Regions from separate parts of the Streptomyces sp. NPDC043878 genome, predicted to be linked through region 1. Evidence: riboswitches for the same ligand, from Rfam matches in the RefSeq annotation. Region 1 holds a riboswitch; the other holds the start of a gene.
What was found. A riboswitch is a leader RNA that binds a small molecule or an ion and turns the genes downstream of it on or off. The one in region 1 is predicted to bind glycine.
Positions count from the first base shown of each region.

Region 1 (8,851 bases):
GCTGTGCGGTCCTACCTTGGTCGCGGGTTGGACCGGCCGTCGTAAGGTCCGGAGACCCAGAGGCACCGGGTAGGGCTTCTCTGCGGCTGCCCTCGATGGTTCCACTCACCTGGCCACCCGGCGTCTCACGACGACTCGGCCGCTGATCAGGAGCTGCGAACGCCTTCGAGCGGATCGCTGAGCAGGACCACGCCGGCGAGGTCGTCCGGGAGAACAGCACATAGAACGACCGGAGGAACTGGTGGCCCGGATCTGGGCGGGTACGGACATCGGCAAGACTCATCACCGTTGCGTGGCATACCTGGCGTCGGCCCGCTGCCGGCGCCGAGTTCCTTGCGGCCACCGCCGGCGACATGAGCCGCTACGGCAGCCCATCCGCTCAGCACTCGATGATGTTCACAGCCAGCCCGCCCCGGGCCGTCTCCTTGTACTTGACGCTCATGTCCGCGCCGGTCTCCTTCATCGTCTTGATGACCTTGTCCAGGGACACCAGGTGCGAGCCGTCGCCGCGCATCGCCATGCGGGCCGCCGTGACCGCCTTCACCGCGGCCATGCCGTTGCGCTCGATGCACGGGATCTGGACCAGACCGCCGACGGGGTCGCAGGTCAGGCCGAGGTTGTGCTCCATGCCGATCTCGGCCGCGTTCTCGACCTGTTCGGGGCTGCCGCCGAGGACCTCGGCGAAGGCGCCGGCCGCCATCGAGCAGGCCGAGCCGACCTCGCCCTGGCAGCCGACCTCGGCGCCCGAGATGGAGGCGTTCTCCTTGAACAGCATGCCGATCGCGCCGGCCGCGAGCAGGAAGCGGACCACGCCGTCCTCGTCGGCGCCGGGCACGAAGTTGATGTAGTAGTGCAGGACCGCCGGGATGATGCCGGCCGCGCCGTTGGTCGGGGCGGTCACCACCCGGCCGCCGGCCGCGTTCTCCTCGTTGACCGCCATCGCGTAGAGCGTGATCCACTCCATGGCGTGCGCGAGCGGGTCGCCCTCCGCGCGGAGCTGGCGCGCCGACATCGCGGCCCGGCGGCGCACCCGCAGCCCGCCCGGCAGGATGCCCTCGCGGGACATGCCGCGCGCCACACACGCCTGCATGACCCGCCAGATCTCCAGGAGACCGGTGCGGATCTCGTCCTCCGTGCGCCAGGCCCGCTCGTTCTCCAGCATCAGCGCGGAGATCGACAGACCCGTCTCCTGCGTCAGGCGCAGCAGCTCGTCGCCCGTGCGGAAGGGGTACTTGAGGACGGTGTCGTCCAGCTTGATGCGGTCGGCGCCGACCGCGTCCTCGTCGACGACGAAGCCGCCGCCCACCGAGTAGTACGTCTTGGACAGCAGCTCCGCCCCCGAGGCGTCGTACGCCCACAGGGTCATGCCGTTCGCGTGGTAGGGCAGGGTCTTACGGCGGTGCAGGACGAGGTCGTCGTCGAAGGAGAAGGGGATCTCGTGCTCGTCCAGGAGGCGGAGGCGGCCGTCCTGCCTGATCCGCTCGACCCGTTCGTCCGCGCCCTCCACGTCCACCGTCCGCGGGGAGGCGCCCTCCAGGCCGAGCAGCACCGCCTTGGGGGTGCCGTGGCCGTGGCCGGTCGCGCCGAGGGAGCCGTACAGCTCGGCGCGGGCCGAGGCGACGGAGCCCAGCAGGTCCTCGTTGCGCAGTCGGAGGGCGAACAAGCGCGCCGCCCGCATCGGGCCGACCGTGTGGGAGCTGGACGGGCCGATGCCGATCGAGAACAGGTCGAAGACCGAGATGGCCACGGTGACTCCTCAAAACGGGGGTGGAACATGGGGCGGGGCACCGCGCGCGCCGCAGCAGCATGTGCTTCCAGTGTGCGCGGTGCCCCGAACAAACGGGACTGGCTGCCCGACTAACGGGACTGGCTGCCCAGCGTGGGATACAGCGGGTGCTTCTCGGCCAGGGCCGTCACCCGGGTCTTCAGGGCTGCCACGTCGGCCTCCCCGAAGGAGGCGGGCGCCTTGAGGGTCTCCGCGATGATGTCCGCGACCTCCGCGAAGTCCTCGGCCGTGAAGCCGCGGGTGGCGAGGGCCGGCGTGCCGATGCGCAGACCGGAGGTCACCATCGGCGGCCGCGGGTCGTTCGGGACGGCGTTGCGGTTGACGGTGATGCCCACCTCGTGGAGGCGGTCCTCGGCCTGCCGGCCGTCCAGCTCGGACTCGCGCAGGTCGACCAGGATCAGGTGCACGTCGGTGCCGCCGGACAGCACGTTCACGCCGGCCTCGCGGGCGTCCGGAGCCGTCAGGCGCTCGGCCAGCAGCCGCGCGCCCTCCACCGTACGCCGCTGGCGCTCCTTGAACTCCTCGCTCGCCGCGACCTTGAAGGACACCGCCTTCGCCGCGATCACGTGCTCCAGGGGACCGCCCTGGAAGCCGGGGAAGACCGACGAGTTGAGCTTCTTGGCGAAGTCCTGCTTCGCCAGGATGATGCCGCCGCGCGGGCCGCCCAGCGTCTTGTGGGTGGTGGAGGTGACGACGTCCGCGTACTCCACCGGGTTCGGGTGGAGTCCGGCCGCGACCAGGCCCGCGAAGTGCGCCATGTCGACCCACAGATAGGCGCCGACCTCGTCCGCGATCCGGCGGAACTCCGCGAAGTCCAGCTGCCGCGGATACGCCGACCAGCCGGCGATGATCACCTTCGGGCGGTGCTCCTTGGCGAGCTGCTCGACCTCGGCCATGTCGACCAGGCCGGAGTCCTCCACGTGGTAGGCGACCACGTTGAACTGCTTGCCGGAGAAGTTCAGCCGCATCCCGTGGGTCAGGTGGCCGCCGTGCGCCAGGTCCAGGCCGAGGATGGTGTCGCCGGGCTGGGCCAGCGCGAACAGGGCGGCCTGGTTGGCGGAGGCACCCGAGTGCGGCTGCACGTTGGCGTACTCGGCGCCGAACAGCTCCTTGACCCGGTCGATCGCGATCTGCTCGGCGACGTCGACGTGCTCGCAGCCGCCGTAGTAGCGGCGGCCCGGGTAGCCCTCGGCGTACTTGTTGGTGAGGACCGAGCCCTGCGCCTCCATGACCGCCACCGGGGCGAAGTTCTCCGAGGCGATCATCTCGAGCGTGGACTGCTGGCGCCGCAGTTCGGCGTCGACCGCGGCGGCGATCTCCGGGTCGAGCTCGTGCAGCGGCGTGTTCAGGTGCGACGTGTGATCGGACATGGGGCTACGACTCCTCAGCCGGCGGAAAAGGCGGTGTACTCGTCGGCGGAGAGCAGGTCGGCCGGCTCGTCCGTCACGCGTACCTTGAACAGCCACCCGCCCTCGAAGGGAGCGGAGTTCACCAGCGACGGGTCGTTGACGACGTCCTCGTTGACCTCGGTGACCTCGCCGGACACCGGGGAGTACAGGTCGCTGACCGACTTGGTCGACTCCAGCTCGCCGATGGTCTCGCCCGCGGTCACGGTGGCACCGGCGTCCGGGAGCTGGACGAAGACCACGTCGCCGAGCGCGTTGGCCGCGTGCTCGGTGATGCCGACCGTCGCGACGCCGTCCGCGGCGGCCGACAGCCACTCGTGCTCTTTGCTGTAGCGCAGCTGCTGGGGGTTGCTCATGGCCTGAATTCTCCTGTACGCGGGGGAGTGCTGGTGAATGGGAAGGGGGGTGAACACGCGTGAGCAGGCACGATGTGCCCGACATCACGTGCGGACGGCTGCGGCCGTGCGGATGGCGGCCGCGACGGTCACGGCCGGGACGGTGACGGCCGTGCCGAGGCCGACGGTGTCACGTCCGCCGGCCGGTGGGACGACAGTGTCACTTCCGCCGCTTGTAGAACGGCAGAGCCACGACCTCGTAGGGCTCGTGGGTGCCCCGGATGTCCACGCCGACCCCGGGTGAACCCGGCCGCGCGTGCGCCGCGTCGACGTACGCCATCGCGATCGGCCGGCCGAGCGTGGGGGAGGGGGCGCCGGAGGTGACCTCGCCGATCACCTCGCCGCCGGCGACCACGGGGTACCCGGCGCGCGGGACGCGGCGGCCCTCGGCGACCAGGCCGACCAGGACGCGCGGCGGGGTTCCGGCCGAACGCTCGGCGGCCTCGCTCAGCGCCTCGCGCCCCACGAAGTCGCCCTCCTTCTCGAACTTCACCACCCGGCCGAGCCCGGCGTCGAAGGGGGTGAGCGAGGTCGACAGCTCGTGCCCGTACAGCGGCATGCCCGCCTCCAGGCGCAGCGTGTCCCGGCAGGACAGGCCGCAGGGGACCAGGCCGGCGCCCTCGCCGGCCCTGGTCAGCGCCTGCCACAGCTCGACGGCGTGCTCCGGCTTCACGAACAGCTCGAAGCCGTCCTCACCGGTGTATCCGGTGCGCGCGATCAGCGCGGGGACGCCGGCGACGGTGCCGGGCAGGCCCGCGTAGTACTTCAGGCCGTCCAGGTCGGCGTCGGTGAGCGACTTCAGGATGCCGGGGGACTCGGGGCCCTGCACGGCGAGCAGCGCGTAGCCGTCGCGGTCGTCGCGTACCTCGGCGTCGAAGCCCGCGGCCCGCTCCACCAGGGCGTCCAGGACCACCTGGGCGTTGGAGGCGTTGGCGACGACCATGTACTCCCGCTCCTGGAGCCGGTACACGATCAGGTCGTCGAGGATGCCGCCGTCCGGCCGGCAGATCATGGTGTAGCGGGCGCGGCCCACGCCGATCGTGCCCATGTTGCCGACCAGGGCGAAGTCCAGCAGGGCCACGGCCTCCGGGCCGGTGACGGTGATCTCACCCATGTGCGAGAGGTCGAAGAGACCGGCCCGGGTGCGTACGGCGTTGTGTTCGTCGCGCTCGGAGCCGTAGCGCAGCGGCATGTCCCAGCCGGCGAAGTCGGTCATCGTCGCGCCCAGCGAACGGTGCAGGGCGTCGAGCGCGGTATGACGGGGTGCGGTACTGCTCATCGGTCGGTCGTCTCCCAGGGCATGACGGCGAGGTCGTTCCTCCCCATCTGTCATCGGAACCTGAGAGGTTCGCCATGACCCGCGAAACGGTCGTCATGGTTTGCACCTTGGGTGGAGCCACTGTCGCAGCGGCCCGCTTTTCAGATGTGCCTCGCCCGCGCGGTAACGGGGCCTGAGAGATTCAAGGGAGGGACTTGCTCCTTCGGCGCCCCGGCGACGTGCTGCCGAGGACTCTCCCGCGCGGATTCAAGCGGCCGGTATGCAGTTGGCGCGGCCATCATTGCACGGCTCACCCGAACCTGGCAGACCACCTCTGTGACCGGCTTGTGGCAGGAAGCGCACGAAAACGCGAGACACCGCGCATTGCCTTCTCTTTACACTTGGCGGGGAGGGTACTCGTGCCCACCCCAGGGGAGGACGATCACGGTGAAGAGGACCACTGCGTACGCCGCGACCTCGGCCGTCGCGCTGCCCGAGCAGCCTTCGGCCCCGGCCCGCGGGGCGTGCGGGGCACGCCCGGCACCCGTCCTGCGCGACCTGCGCGAGCGCGGCGGCCACAGCCCGCACGCCCTCCTCTTCGGACCCCGCGACCTCGTCGTGATCACCGGGCTGCCCGGCAGCGGCAAGTCCACGCTCATGCGGCGTACCGTGCGCGGCCTGCGCGTCGACTCCCAGGACACCCGCGACCGCTGGGACTCCCGGACGCCGCGCCTGCTGCCGTACGCCCTCTACCGGCCGCTCGTACGGCTGGCCCACTACGCCGGGCTGCGCCGCGCCCTGCGCACCGGCGAGGGCGTCGTCGTGCACGACTGCGGCACGCAGGCGTGGGTGCGCGGCTGGCTGGCCCGCGCGGCCCGCCGCCGGGGCGGCACCCTCCATCTGCTGGTGCTCGACGTCCCGCCCGAGACCGCGCGGGCCGGCCAGCGCGAGCGCGGCCGGGGCGTCTCCCGCTACGCCTTCCTGCGCCACCGCACGGCGGCCGGCCGGCTGCTGCGCTCGGCGGAGCGGGGCGACCTGCCCGACGGCTGCGGTTCGGCGGTCCTGCTGGACCGCGACGCGGTGGACGTGCTCGGCCGGATCGGTTTCACCGGCTGACCCGGCGCGGGGCGCCACCCGATAGCCTTTCCAGCCAACCAGTGGTTCTCGGCAGGCGGTCAGACACAGATGGACTTCCCGGCGGACTTTCCCGCGAACTTCCCGGCGCAGGCACACCCCCATCCGCACGGCGGATGGCCCGGCAACGAGCTGGAGGAGGTGCTCTCCGCCGCCCTCGGCATGCCCGCGGCCGGGGGGCGGATCATCGAGGTGCTCGGCCGCAGCTTCGTCTGGGTGCCGCTGCCCGCCGGCGGTGGTCCCCGCAGCGGCCCGCTCGACCTGCCCACGCTGGAGATCGAGGGCCAGACCTACGTGCCGGTCTTCAGCTCCGAGGAGCAGTTCCGGCAGGTCACCGGCTCGCACCTGGCGTACACGATCGCGCCCGCCGTGGAGTTCGCGCGCGGTCTGCCACCGCAGGTGGGCATCGCGGTCAATCCGGACGGCATGGTCGGCGTGCCGCTGCCGCCGCCCGCCGTGGCCGAACTGTGCCGCGCTGGACGGACCCCGCTGGACGGCCCGGCGACCGGCGGCCGGGTCCGGCTCTTCGAACCCGACTGGCAGGACGACCCGGTGGACTTCCTGGCCGCCGCGTCGGCCGAGTTCGCCTCGACGGGCGTCGTGCGCACCGCCCGCCGCTGCCTCGCCGCCATCGAGACGGCCGACCCGGTGATGTTCGTCGGCGTCGAACTCTCCCAGTGGGAGGGCGACTTGAGGGCCCTGCCGACGGAGGCGCTGGGCCGCGCCCTGGCCCGCGTCCCGGTTCCCTGGCCGGTCAACCTGGTGCTGATGGACCTGACCCAGGACCCGGTCGCCGAGTGGTTGCGCGGACAGGTCCGCCCCTTCTGGCAGTACGGTCCCTAGGTGCCGCTGCCGCCGGGGGCCGCGGCCGCGGGAGGGCGATGAGCCGTGCGCTCCTGGGCGGTCGCTGTCGGCCGGGCCGCCTAAGCTGGTTTCATATCCGGAGTCTTCCGAAGGGGCGGTAACAGGTGAGCGCGAGCGGCACCGCCGCGGCCGGGCAGGTCGAGCACATGCTGCGCCAAGTGACGCCCGGGCGTTACGACGCCTACGAGGCGCTGCTCCGCGCCCTCGCGACCCCTTCCTCCGGCCAGGTCTGGATGCTCCTGTGGCACGGCCAGGCCGGGTCGCCCGACGCCCAGTACGGGAACATGGAGGTCGACGGCCACGGCTACGCCCCCTGTGTCACCTCCGCCCAGGAGCTCTCGGCCAGCGGCTGGAACCGGTCGTACGAAGTGGTCGACGCCCTGGACGTGGCCCGCACCCTCTATCCCGACCACTACGGCCTCTGGCTGAACCCGCACGCCCCCGGCGGCGGACTCGGCATCCCCTGGCTGGACCTGCGGCGGATCACGACCGGCCTGGAGCGCCAGCCCGCCGGGCCGCTCCGGCTGTCCGAACCGGGCATCGAGATCCCGCAGTTCTACGCCCTGCTCGTACAGAACGCCCACCGCACCCCGGCCGTCCGCGCGTTGCGGCGCGCCTGGGTGCAGCCCGCGCTGGGGGCGCCGTATCTGGCCATCGGCCTGGACGTGTACGACACCAGTCCGCCCGCGGTGGACTCGGTGCGGGCGATGATGCAGCAGTCCATCGGCGCCGTCCCGGACGGGCTGCCGGTGTCGACGGTGGCGATGTCCGACGAGTACGACCCGGTCGCGATGTGGATGCGGGCGAGCGCCCGGCCGTTCTACGACCGGGAGGCGCACGCCGCGCCGTCCCAGGCGCCGGCCCCGGCGGCCGGCTACGGGTATCCGCCGGCCCAGGGCGGATACTGATCCGGAATCGGACGGCCGCCGCGTCCGCATTTCGGTGACCGCGGCCTCACGCACAGTTCTCCGCGCGTAGATGTGGGTGGAACCTACCCTTCTGTCCCGGTTGTCCCAACTGACACACGTCCGACCCCCGTTACCCACTGTCCGCATAACGGAATCCCCCAGATAGCATCACAGTTGCGCATACTTTCTCCATCAGGTCTGGCACGTGATCGTGAAGCCGTTGAAGACTCGCCTCTCAGGCGCGAGGCCGTCGATCCCCTGAGCGACATCAGCGCGGGATCAGCGTGGCGGTGGCCGTACCCACCGCGGCCGCCACGCACCAGTACCAGCAGATCGAGCCGCCGACAGCGGCGGTAAATGGGGCCGGTCACCACCGGCGAGAGGGGTCAGGTCACTGTGACCGCACCGATCGAGACCACCGGGGCGGCAGCCGAGGCGCAGCCGGAGGCTGTGCTCATCGGCGCCGGGAAGGGGCAGATCGAGGGCCGTTCCCTTGGACAGATCGCCTGGTCCCGCTTCAAGAGGGACCGCATCGCCGTCGCCGGCGGTGTCATCGTCGTCCTGCTGATCCTGGTCGCGGTGCTCTCCCGGCCCATCCAGGCCCTGTTCGGCCTGGACCCCAACGCCTTCCACCAGGACCTGATCGACCCCAACACCTCGCTGCCCAAGGGCGCCTGGGGTGGCATGAGCTGGGACCACCCGCTCGGTGTGGAGCCGAAGTTCGGCCGTGACATCGCCACCCGCATCCTCGAGGGTTCCTGGGTCTCCCTGGTCGTCGCCTTCGGCGCCACGATCCTGTCCAACACGATCGGCGCGGTCCTCGGCGTCGTCGCCGGCTACTACGGCGGCCGGGTCGACACCGTCATCAGCCGGCTGATGGACACCTTCCTCGCCTTCCCGCTGCTGCTGTTCGCCATCGCCATCTCGGCCACGCTGCAGGGCGGCGCCTTCGGCCTGGAGGGCCTGCCGCTGCACATCAGCGTGCTGATCTTCGTCATCGGCTTCTTCAACTGGCCCTACCTCGGCCGCATCGTCCGCGGCCAGACGCTGGCCCTGCGCGAGCGGGAGTTCGTGGACGCCTCCCGCGGCATGGGCGCCAA
Region 1 is NZ_JBWKDW010000016.1:150,892-159,742, reverse strand. Features, by position in the region: gene AC07AZ_RS22950 (L-serine ammonia-lyase) at 380-1,747, opposite strand; gene glyA (serine hydroxymethyltransferase) at 1,858-3,156, opposite strand; gene gcvH (glycine cleavage system protein GcvH) at 3,171-3,548, opposite strand; gene gcvT (glycine cleavage system aminomethyltransferase GcvT) at 3,748-4,866, opposite strand; glycine riboswitch at 4,904-5,016, opposite strand; glycine riboswitch at 5,017-5,115, opposite strand; gene AC07AZ_RS22930 (AAA family ATPase) at 5,287-5,961, shown strand; gene AC07AZ_RS22925 (enhanced serine sensitivity protein SseB) at 6,031-6,822, shown strand; gene AC07AZ_RS22920 (enhanced serine sensitivity protein SseB C-terminal domain-containing protein) at 6,948-7,751, shown strand; gene AC07AZ_RS22915 (ABC transporter permease) at 8,148-8,851, shown strand, end outside.

Region 2 (8,851 bases), on a different contig from region 1:
CCGTGCGGGATGCAGAACGTCTTGTGCAGGTTGAGGTGCGAGACGTCACCACCGAAGTGCCCCGGCTTGGCCAGCCCCACCAGCGCGTTGAGGTTGGCGCCGTCGACGTAGACCTGCCCGCCCGCCTCGTGCACCTGGGCGCAGATGTCGGCGACGTGCTCCTCGAACACGCCGTGCGTCGACGGATAGGTGATCATCAGCACCGACAGCTCGTCGCGGTACTGCTCGATCTTCGCCCGCAGATCCGCCACGTCGATCTCGCCGTCCTCGGCGGTCCTCACGACGACGACCTTCATACCGGCCATCACGGCGCTCGCGGCGTTCGTGCCGTGCGCGGAGGACGGGATGAGGCAGACGGTGCGCTGCTCGTCGCCGTTGGCGCGGTGGTATCCGCGTACGGCGAGCAGCCCGGCCAGCTCGCCCTGCGAGCCGGCGTTGGGCTGGAGCGACACGTTGTCGTAGCCGGTGACCTCGGCGAGCCGCTGCTCCAGCTCACGGATGAGGGTCAGGTAGCCCTCCGCCTGCTCGACCGGCGCGAACGGGTGCAGCTGGCCGAACTCGGGCCAGGTGACGGGCTCCATCTCGGTGGTCGCGTTGAGCTTCATGGTGCAGGAGCCCAGCGGGATCATGCCGCGGTCGAGCGCGTAGTCCCGGTCGGCGAGCCGGCGCAGGTAGCGGAGCATCGCCGTCTCGGAACGGTGCTCGTGGAAGACGGGGTGGGTGAGGTAGTCGTCGGTGCGCAGCAGCGCGTCCGGCAGGACGTCCCCCGTCGCCGCGTCCAGCGCCTCGATGTCGCCGTCGACCCCGAACGCGCTCCACACCGCGCCGACCTGGGCCCGCGCGGTGGTCTCGTCGCAGGTGACCGACACGTGGTCGGCGTCCACGAGGTGCAGGTTGACGCCGTGGTCGCGGGCGGCGGAGACGACCTGCGCGGCGCGGCCCGGCACCCGGGCGGTGACGGTGTCGAAGTAGTTGCCGTGCACGAGCTCGACCCCGCCGGCCTCCAGGCCCGCGGCGAGGATCGCAGCGTAGCGGTGCGTGCGCCGCGCGATGCCCCTGAGTCCCTCGGGTCCGTGGTAGACGGCGTACATGCCGGCCATCACGGCGAGCAGCACCTGGGCGGTGCAGATGTTGCTCGTGGCCTTCTCGCGGCGGATGTGCTGCTCACGCGTCTGCAGGGCGAGCCGATAGGCCTTGTGCCCGTCGGCGTCGACGGAGACGCCCACGAGCCGGCCGGGCAGGCTGCGCGCGAAGCTCTCGCGCACCGCCATGTAGCCGGCGTGCGGCCCGCCGAAGCCCATCGGCACACCGAAGCGCTGCGTGGTGCCGACCGCGATGTCCGCGCCGAGCTCACCGGGCGACCTCAGCAGGGTGAGGGCGAGCAGGTCGGCCGCCACGGTGACGAGCGCGCCGAGCTCGTGCGCCTGGTCGATGACCGGCTTGATGTCCCGTACGGCGCCGGAGGCGCCCGGGTACTGCAGCAGCACACCGTTGATCTCACGCTCGGCGATCCCGGCCGGGATGCCCTCGCTCAGGTCGGCGACGACCACCTCGACGCCGGCCGGTTCGGCACGGGTCTGGATCACGGCGATGGTCTGGGGCAGGGCGTCCGCGTCGACCAGGAACAGGCCCTTCTTGTTGCGGCCCATGCGCCGGGACAGCGCCACCGCCTCGGCGGCCGCGGTGCCCTCGTCGAGCAGCGAGGCGCCGGAGGTGGGCAGCCCGGTCAGCTCGGCGACCATGGTCTGGAAGTTCAGCAGGGCCTCGAGCCGCCCCTGGGAGATCTCCGGCTGGTAGGGCGTGTAGGCCGTGTACCAGGCCGGGTTCTCCATGACGTTGCGCAGGATCACCGGCGGCGTGAAGGTCCCGTGGTACCCGAGCCCGATCATCGGGGCCAGGACCTGGTTGCGATCGGCCAGCGCACGCAGCTCCGCCAGCACCTCGGCCTCGGTCCGGGCACCCGGCAGGTCCAGCGCGTCGGCGTTCTTGATCACATCCGGGACCGCGGCGGCCGTGAGCTCGTCGAGGGAGCCGTAGCCGACCTGGGCGAGCATCTTGGCGCGGGCCTCGTGGTCGGGGCCGATGTGGCGCTGCTCGAAGGGGATTCCCTGTTCGAGCTCGGAGAGCGGAATACGATGGGCGGTCATTGCGGAGGCCTCCTGGTCTGACGCGACCTTCGAGGGGTACCCCGGCGCGGGTACCCCGACGGCCTCCCCCTCTGTCATCTCGACCTGAGAGCTTCACCGGGGCGCCCGAGGGCACTCCCGGCTTTCACCGTCGGTGAGAACGGAAGCCGTCGGCCTCCGCCCTGCTTTCCAGAGTGACCTCGTCCGTGCGGTACGTGGGCCTGAGAGATTCCGGGGAGGATTTGCTCCTTCGGCGCCTCCATGGTCTCTGGAGGACTCTCCCGCACGGGGTCAGCAGCCGCCTGCCAGCCTACCAGCGAGGTCAACGCCCGAACTTTCGAGTGGCCCCCTCGTTGAAAGTGCTCTTTCGTAGTGCTTACGGATGAGTTGCGACCACATGGAGGGACCGTGCAGACCGACATCGATCCGCGCCACCTGATCGGCCGCAAGGCGTTCGACCGCGACGGGACCAAGATCGGCACGATCGACGAGGTGTACCTCGACGACGCGACCGGCGTCCCGGAGTGGGCAGCCATACGGACCGGCCTGTTCAGCAGGGACGCGTTCGTGCCCCTGGAGCCCAGCAGGCTGATCGAGGGCACCCTGCACGTCCCCTTCGAACGCGCCCTGATCAAGGACGCCCCCGACTTCGGCGTCGGGCGCCACCTCTCGCCGGAACAGGAACTCCAGCTCTACCACCACTACGGCCTGGACGTGGCCGCGCCTCCGGCGTTCCCCGACCGCGACTTCGGCAAGCTCGCGGGCTCCGACGACTCCTGAGACACCTCGGCCCCCGGCCCGCCGGGTCTTCGCGACCCGACCGCCGGCCCGACCGGCGCGGCCGGCACAGGCCGTGCTGACGCGGCAGGCGGCACGGACCGCACGAGCGGCAGCGGGTCCGCCGGCTCCAGCTCCGGGTCGTCGGTCCGGAAGGTCCGCACCCGCCCGGGCTCCGAGTCGGGCGTCTCGAACCGCACGGTGACCCGCCCCAGTCCGCTGCCCTGCACCCATCCGTGTCCGTACCCGGCGTGCCGTACGTCGTGGCCCGCGGGCCACCGTCGTTCAGCCGGCGCCCGCTCCTCCTCGGCCGGCCGGTCCTCGCCCTCCTCCGCCGGATCGTCCGTCAGCGCTCCCGCCGCCTGCGCGAACAGGTCCTCCTGCGTGTAGTCGGCGAGCCCGGAGACCCCCACGCCCAGCAGCCGGACCCCGCCCGTGGTGTCCACCGAGTCCAGCAGCCGGGCCGCCGCCTCCCGGACGACCGCCGGGTCGTCGGTGGGCCCGCGCAGGGTCTCCGACCGGGTCAAGGTGGAGAAGTCGTACCGGCGCACCTTCAGCACGATCGTCCGCCCCGACAGCCCTGCCTCCCGCAGCCGCCGCACGCAGCGGTCCGCCAGCCGCCGCACCTCAAGGCCCACCCGGGTCCGGTCGTGGATGTCCACGTCGTAGGTGTCCTCCACGGACACCGACTTCGTCTCCCGCTCGGCCACCACCGGCCGCTCGTCGTGCGCCAGCGCCATGGCGTACAACGCGTGCCCGTGGGACCTGCCCAGCAGACGCACGAGTTCGTCCTCACCCGCCTCGGCGATCTCGGCGACCGTGGTGATCCCGGCCCGCCGCAGGTGATCACCCGTCGCGGGACCGACCCCCGGCAGCGTCCGCACCGGCAGCGGGCCCAGCAGGGACCGCTCGGTGCCCGGCTCGATCACCACCAGCCCGTCCGGCTTGGCCTGCTCGGAGGCGATCTTCGCGAGCATCTTGCAGGCCGCGAGCCCCACCGATCCGGTGAGCCCGGTGAAGGCCCGTATGTCCGCGCGCAGCCGCACCCCCACCAGCCGCGCCGACGCCTCGTCCCAGGCCGCTCCCCCGGCTTCCAGGTCCACGAACGCCTCGTCCAGGCTGAGCGGCTCCACCAGCGGCGACAGGGCGCGCAGGAGCCCCATCACCTGCTCGCTGATCAACCGGTAGAACCCGAACCGCGGCACGAGGTAGGCGGCGTTCGGGGCGAGCCGCCGCGCCTGGGCCATGGGCATCGCCGAATGGACACCGAACACCCGCGCCTCGTACGACGCGGTCGCCACCACCCCGCGCGGCCCCAGCCCGCCGACCACGACGGCCTTCCCGCGCAGGCTCGGCTTGGACGCCTGCTCCGCCGAGGCGAAGAAGGCATCCATGTCGAGATGCAGGATCGTGGGCGTGGTTCTCACAACTCCGATGCTGCCCTACGCCACTGACAATGCCGACTCACCAGGGTCCCGGGGAGCGTGACGCGGCCCGAACGAGCGGGGCGCGGTCAGACGGCCCGGTTGCGCCGCCGCGCCAACTCGTCCGCCGGGTTGTGTCCCAGCAGGGTCTCGCCGGTGTCGACCCGCTCGCCGTGCAGCTGGGAGAGAGCGCTGTCCACATCCCGCCACACCACGCCGACCGCGATACCGAACACGCCCTGTCCGCCCTGGAGCAGCGCGTGCACCTCGTCGGGCGAGGTGCACTCGTAGACCGAGGCGCCGTCGCTCATCAGGGTCATGCGCTCCAGGTCGCTGAAGCCCCGCTCCCTGAGGTGCTGGACCGCGGTGCGGATGTTCTGCAGGGACACCCCGGTGTCGAGAAAGCGCTTGACGACCTTCAGGACCACGACGTCCCGGAAGCTGTACAGCCGCTGTGTCCCCGACCCGTGTGCGGGCCGCACGCTCGGCTCGACGAGCCCGGTGCGCGCCCAGTAGTCCAGTTGCCGGTAGGTGATACCGGCGGCCGCGCAGGCCGTCGGGCCCCGGTAGCCGATCTCCTCGGACGCCATGGACGTCGCCCCTCCGCTGCTCGGCACCGCCGCCGGTCGCTGCGGAGCGTGATCGGCCGCGCTGCTGTGAAGCGGGTACGGACCGCTCGCTCCGAGACTGCGTCCGGGAGCACCCCCAGCCGTACCGTCGCCGCTGCTTCTCACGCCGACCTCCGTCCTTGACCTGCCTTCTCGACGGTAGGCAGTCACCAGGGGTGCGTCAACGATCGCCACACTCGGCACGCCGAGTGATAATCACCCTAGGAGTGGTTTCCCGCACCCCGCCGCGGGGAAAGGCTAGCCGAATGTGCCCGAAGCGGGCCGCAGGACGCTCTCACGCGCCGCTGGCAAATGCCGGCATTTGAGGCGATGTCCACCACGGCCCGAGCCGTGCACCGGTCCGTCTCGAACAGCCCGCCGCCGCACTCACTGGCTGCTGGTACCGAAGTCCTCGGGGGAGATCTGGTCGAGGAACTCGCGGAACTTCTCCACTTCGTCCTCCTGTTCGTCGGGGATGGCGATACCGGCGTCGTCGAGCACGCCGTCGCTCCCGTAGATCGGGGTACCCGTGCGCAGGGCCAGCGCTATGGCGTCCGACGGGCGCGCGCTCACCTCCACACCGCTCGCGAAGACCAGCTCCGCGTAGAAGACGCCGTCACGCAGGTCCGTGATGCGTACTTCCGTGAGCTCCTGGCCGACGGCCTCCAGCACGTCCTTGAACAGGTCGTGGGTCAGCGGTCGCGCGGGGGCCATGCCCTGCTGGGCGAAGGCGATGGCCGTCGCCTCCCCCGGTCCGATCCAGATGGGGAGGTAGCGGTCGCCTCCCACTTCACGCAGGAGCACGATCGGTTGGTTGGAGGGCATTTCGACCCGGACACCTACGACATCGAGCTCGTTCACACAGCAACCCTAGGCCGTGCCCGGGACGTTTGGGTAGTCGGGCCCGGAACGGGCGGTCGATCGGGCCTCCGCGCACCGCCCCGTCAGGGCAGCCGCACGCCGAGCGCGGTCTGGACCAGCGCCGAGTGGAGCTTCACCGCGAGTCCCGCCAGTTCCCGGGTGCGGGCCTCCGCGTGCACCCGGGTCTGCGGATTGCGATGACGCCGCAGTGGAGCCACCACCTGGTCCACGAGACCGGCCTCACGGTCCGCGGCGGCCTTCATCACCCGCAGGTGCCGCGGCTCGATCCCGAACCGGCCCAGCTCGGCGACCAGCGACGCCACCGTCACCGTCTCGGCGTCGTAGGTTCCGTCCGGCAGCGCTGCGATGAGTCCGTACGACTCCCACTCCTCGAGGTCCCGCTCCTCGATCCCGGCGGCGGCCAGCAGCTCGGCCCGCCCGATCCGGGCCGCGGTCGGCACGTCGGCCGGCTCCGGGACGGCCTCACCGTCCCGCTGACGGCCCACGGTCGGCAGCGGTACCGCTTCGCCGCGCCCCATCGCGTCCAGGTGCTCACGGATGACCTTGAGCGGCAGGTAGTGGTCTCGCTGCATGCGCAGTACGTGGCCGAGGCGTTCGACGTCCCCGGCGCTGAACTTGCGGTACCCCGACGGGGTCCGCCGCGGCTCGATGAGCCCCTCGGACTCCAGGAAACGGATCTTGGAGATGGTCACTTCGGGGAACTCGTCGCGCAGCACGTTCAGCACCGTGCCGATGCTCATCAGCCCGCTGTCCGCGGCGGCGGCGCCGTGCCCGGCACCGCCGCTCGGTGTTTGCAGCATGGACCTTCCCTGGGGATCCCCCCGGACGGAGCCCGGGAGAGGGTCAGTAGCCCCGCTGGCTCGCGTAGAACACCAGCCGGTACTTGCCGATCTGCACCTCGTCCCCGTTGGACAGAGCGACCTGGTCGATCCGTTCACGGTTGACGTAGGTGCCGTTCAGACTGCCCACGTCGGCCACCGTGAACGAACCGTCCGGACTGCGGCGGAACTCCACGTGCCGGCGGGAGACCGTCACGTCGTCCAGGAAGATGTCGCTCTGCGGGTGACGGCCGGCCGTGGTCAGCTCACCGTCCAGCAGGAAGCGGCTGCCCGAGTTGGGGCCGCGGCGCACCACCAGGAGCGCCGACCCGAGGGGCAGCGCGTCCACGGCGGCCTGGGCCTCCGGGGAGAGCATCGGCATCTGGGTCTGTCCGGTGACCTCCGCGTCGTACGCCTCGAGGCCCGAGATGGAGATCGTGGACGTGGTCTCCGAAGGACGCTCCGGAACCGCGCCGGCCCGCAGCGGCGCGCCGCAGTTGGAACAGAACCGGCTGTTCTCCGCGTTGCGGTTACCGCACCTCGTACACACCAGGGCCGACATCGACGGATCCTCCTGCCGCGGCTGCCCCGACGGGGCGTTGGACGCGTACGGGTCGGCGGAAAACCCTCCACCCGTACCTGAGGTTGACGGTTGCCCGAAACCTATGCCGCCGGACTGAGCAGGGTCAACAGACGGCGCGCCCGGGCCTCCGGAGACGTCGCCGCCCTGACCGGAGAGCTGATCCCGGAACAGCGGGCGCTGTCCCTCCGCGTCAGGCTGTGCGCGGTGACGAGCGGTCGCGTTGTCGCTGCCCTCTCGCGCGCTCTTGCCGAACAACTTCGCAAACAACTTCACGGGCGATTCCCCTTGACCGAAACAGACCCGCCCGTGGGGCAGGACGAACCCTGATTGAACACACCGGTCGACCCGGACATCCTCACAACGTCCGTATCCACCAGACAGTTTCCACCACGCACCACCCATTCGGTGCGCCGACCCCCCGCAACCTCTTGCCCTCGCCGGTTGACCCCCATGCACCCGCGGTTCACCGGGAGGACGACCGAGCGTAGTCAGGCCGCTTCGCAGCTCGCAAGGCGTCCACCACGATGTCGTCCGACCGCACGACGCTCACCGTGGCCTGCTCCTTCTCAAGAGTCTGCACCACGCCTCCAGGGATGTTCAGCGCCGGCTCCAGGTCCTGCGGCTTGCCGATGACCTTGAAACGATACGGGGCGTTGATCTTGTTCCCGTCCACGCTGACGCCGTTGTCGGAGTCCGTCAGGTAGGTGCCGGCGACCACCCGCACGCTGTTCACCTGAATCGCCTCGGCACCCGCCGCGCGCAGTTCCTGGATCGCGTCGAGCAACATGTCGGCCTGGACCGTTCCCTTCGGGTCGGAGATGGTCATCGTGATGCCGGGACCCTGCGCGGCCACGGTGCCTGCCAGGATGCCGAGCTGCCTCTCCTTCTCGACCGTCTGCTTGCGGGCCTCCTCGGCCTGGTCCGAGCTGTTCTCCAGCTCGTCCCGCTGCTTCTCCAGTCCCTGCTTCTCGTCTGCAAGACGCTGAGTGCGGTCGTCCAGTTCATCGAGGATGCGCACCAGATCTTCCTGGCGTGCGCCGCGCAGGGCACTGTCGCTGTCACTGTTCGACGCCACCTGTACGGCCAGACCGAAGCCGAGACCGAACAGCAGCACCGCGACGATGAGTTGGGCCCTGGTGACCCGCGGCGGCCACAGTCCGTCCGCCAGCCGCTGCCGGCCGGTGAGCTGGGGCTCCGGCTCCGGCTCCGGCTCGGGCGCGTCCCCCTCCGCGGCCACAGGGCCGGTCGCCGGGACCTCCTCGGGCAGTTCCCGGCGCAGCCGGTTCCCGGACGTCCCGGAGGTCCCGGCCGTGGTGTCGTTCTCGTTGCCGTTGTCGCTCATCGCCGTCACGCCCGGAACACGTGCCGGCGGATCGCCGCGGCGTTGGAGAAGATCCGGATTCCGAGGACAACGACCACGCCGGTCGACAGCTGCGCTCCGACGCCCAGCTTGTCGCCCAGGAACACGATCAGCGCGGCCACGACCACGTTGGACAGGAACGACACGACGAAGACCTTGTCGTCGAAGATGCCGTCGAGCATGGCCCGCAGTCCGCCGAACACGGCGTCGAGCGCGGCCACGACGGCGATGGGGAGATACGGCTCGACGACCGCCGGAACCTCGGGCCGGACC
Region 2 is NZ_JBWKDW010000015.1:4,471-13,321, reverse strand. Features, by position in the region: gene gcvP (aminomethyl-transferring glycine dehydrogenase) at 1-2,147, opposite strand, end outside; glycine riboswitch at 2,326-2,420, opposite strand; gene AC07AZ_RS21250 (PRC-barrel domain-containing protein) at 2,535-2,906, shown strand; gene AC07AZ_RS21245 (DNA polymerase IV) at 2,828-4,330, opposite strand; gene AC07AZ_RS21240 (MerR family transcriptional regulator) at 4,417-5,061, opposite strand; gene AC07AZ_RS21235 (bifunctional nuclease family protein) at 5,323-5,796, opposite strand; gene ftsR (transcriptional regulator FtsR) at 5,880-6,617, opposite strand; gene AC07AZ_RS21225 (FHA domain-containing protein) at 6,661-7,620, opposite strand; gene AC07AZ_RS21220 (DUF881 domain-containing protein) at 7,682-8,560, opposite strand; gene AC07AZ_RS21215 (small basic family protein) at 8,566-8,851, opposite strand, start outside.
Region 2: another riboswitch for glycine. It lies ahead of gcvP (aminomethyl-transferring glycine dehydrogenase); the one in region 1 lies ahead of gcvT (glycine cleavage system aminomethyltransferase GcvT).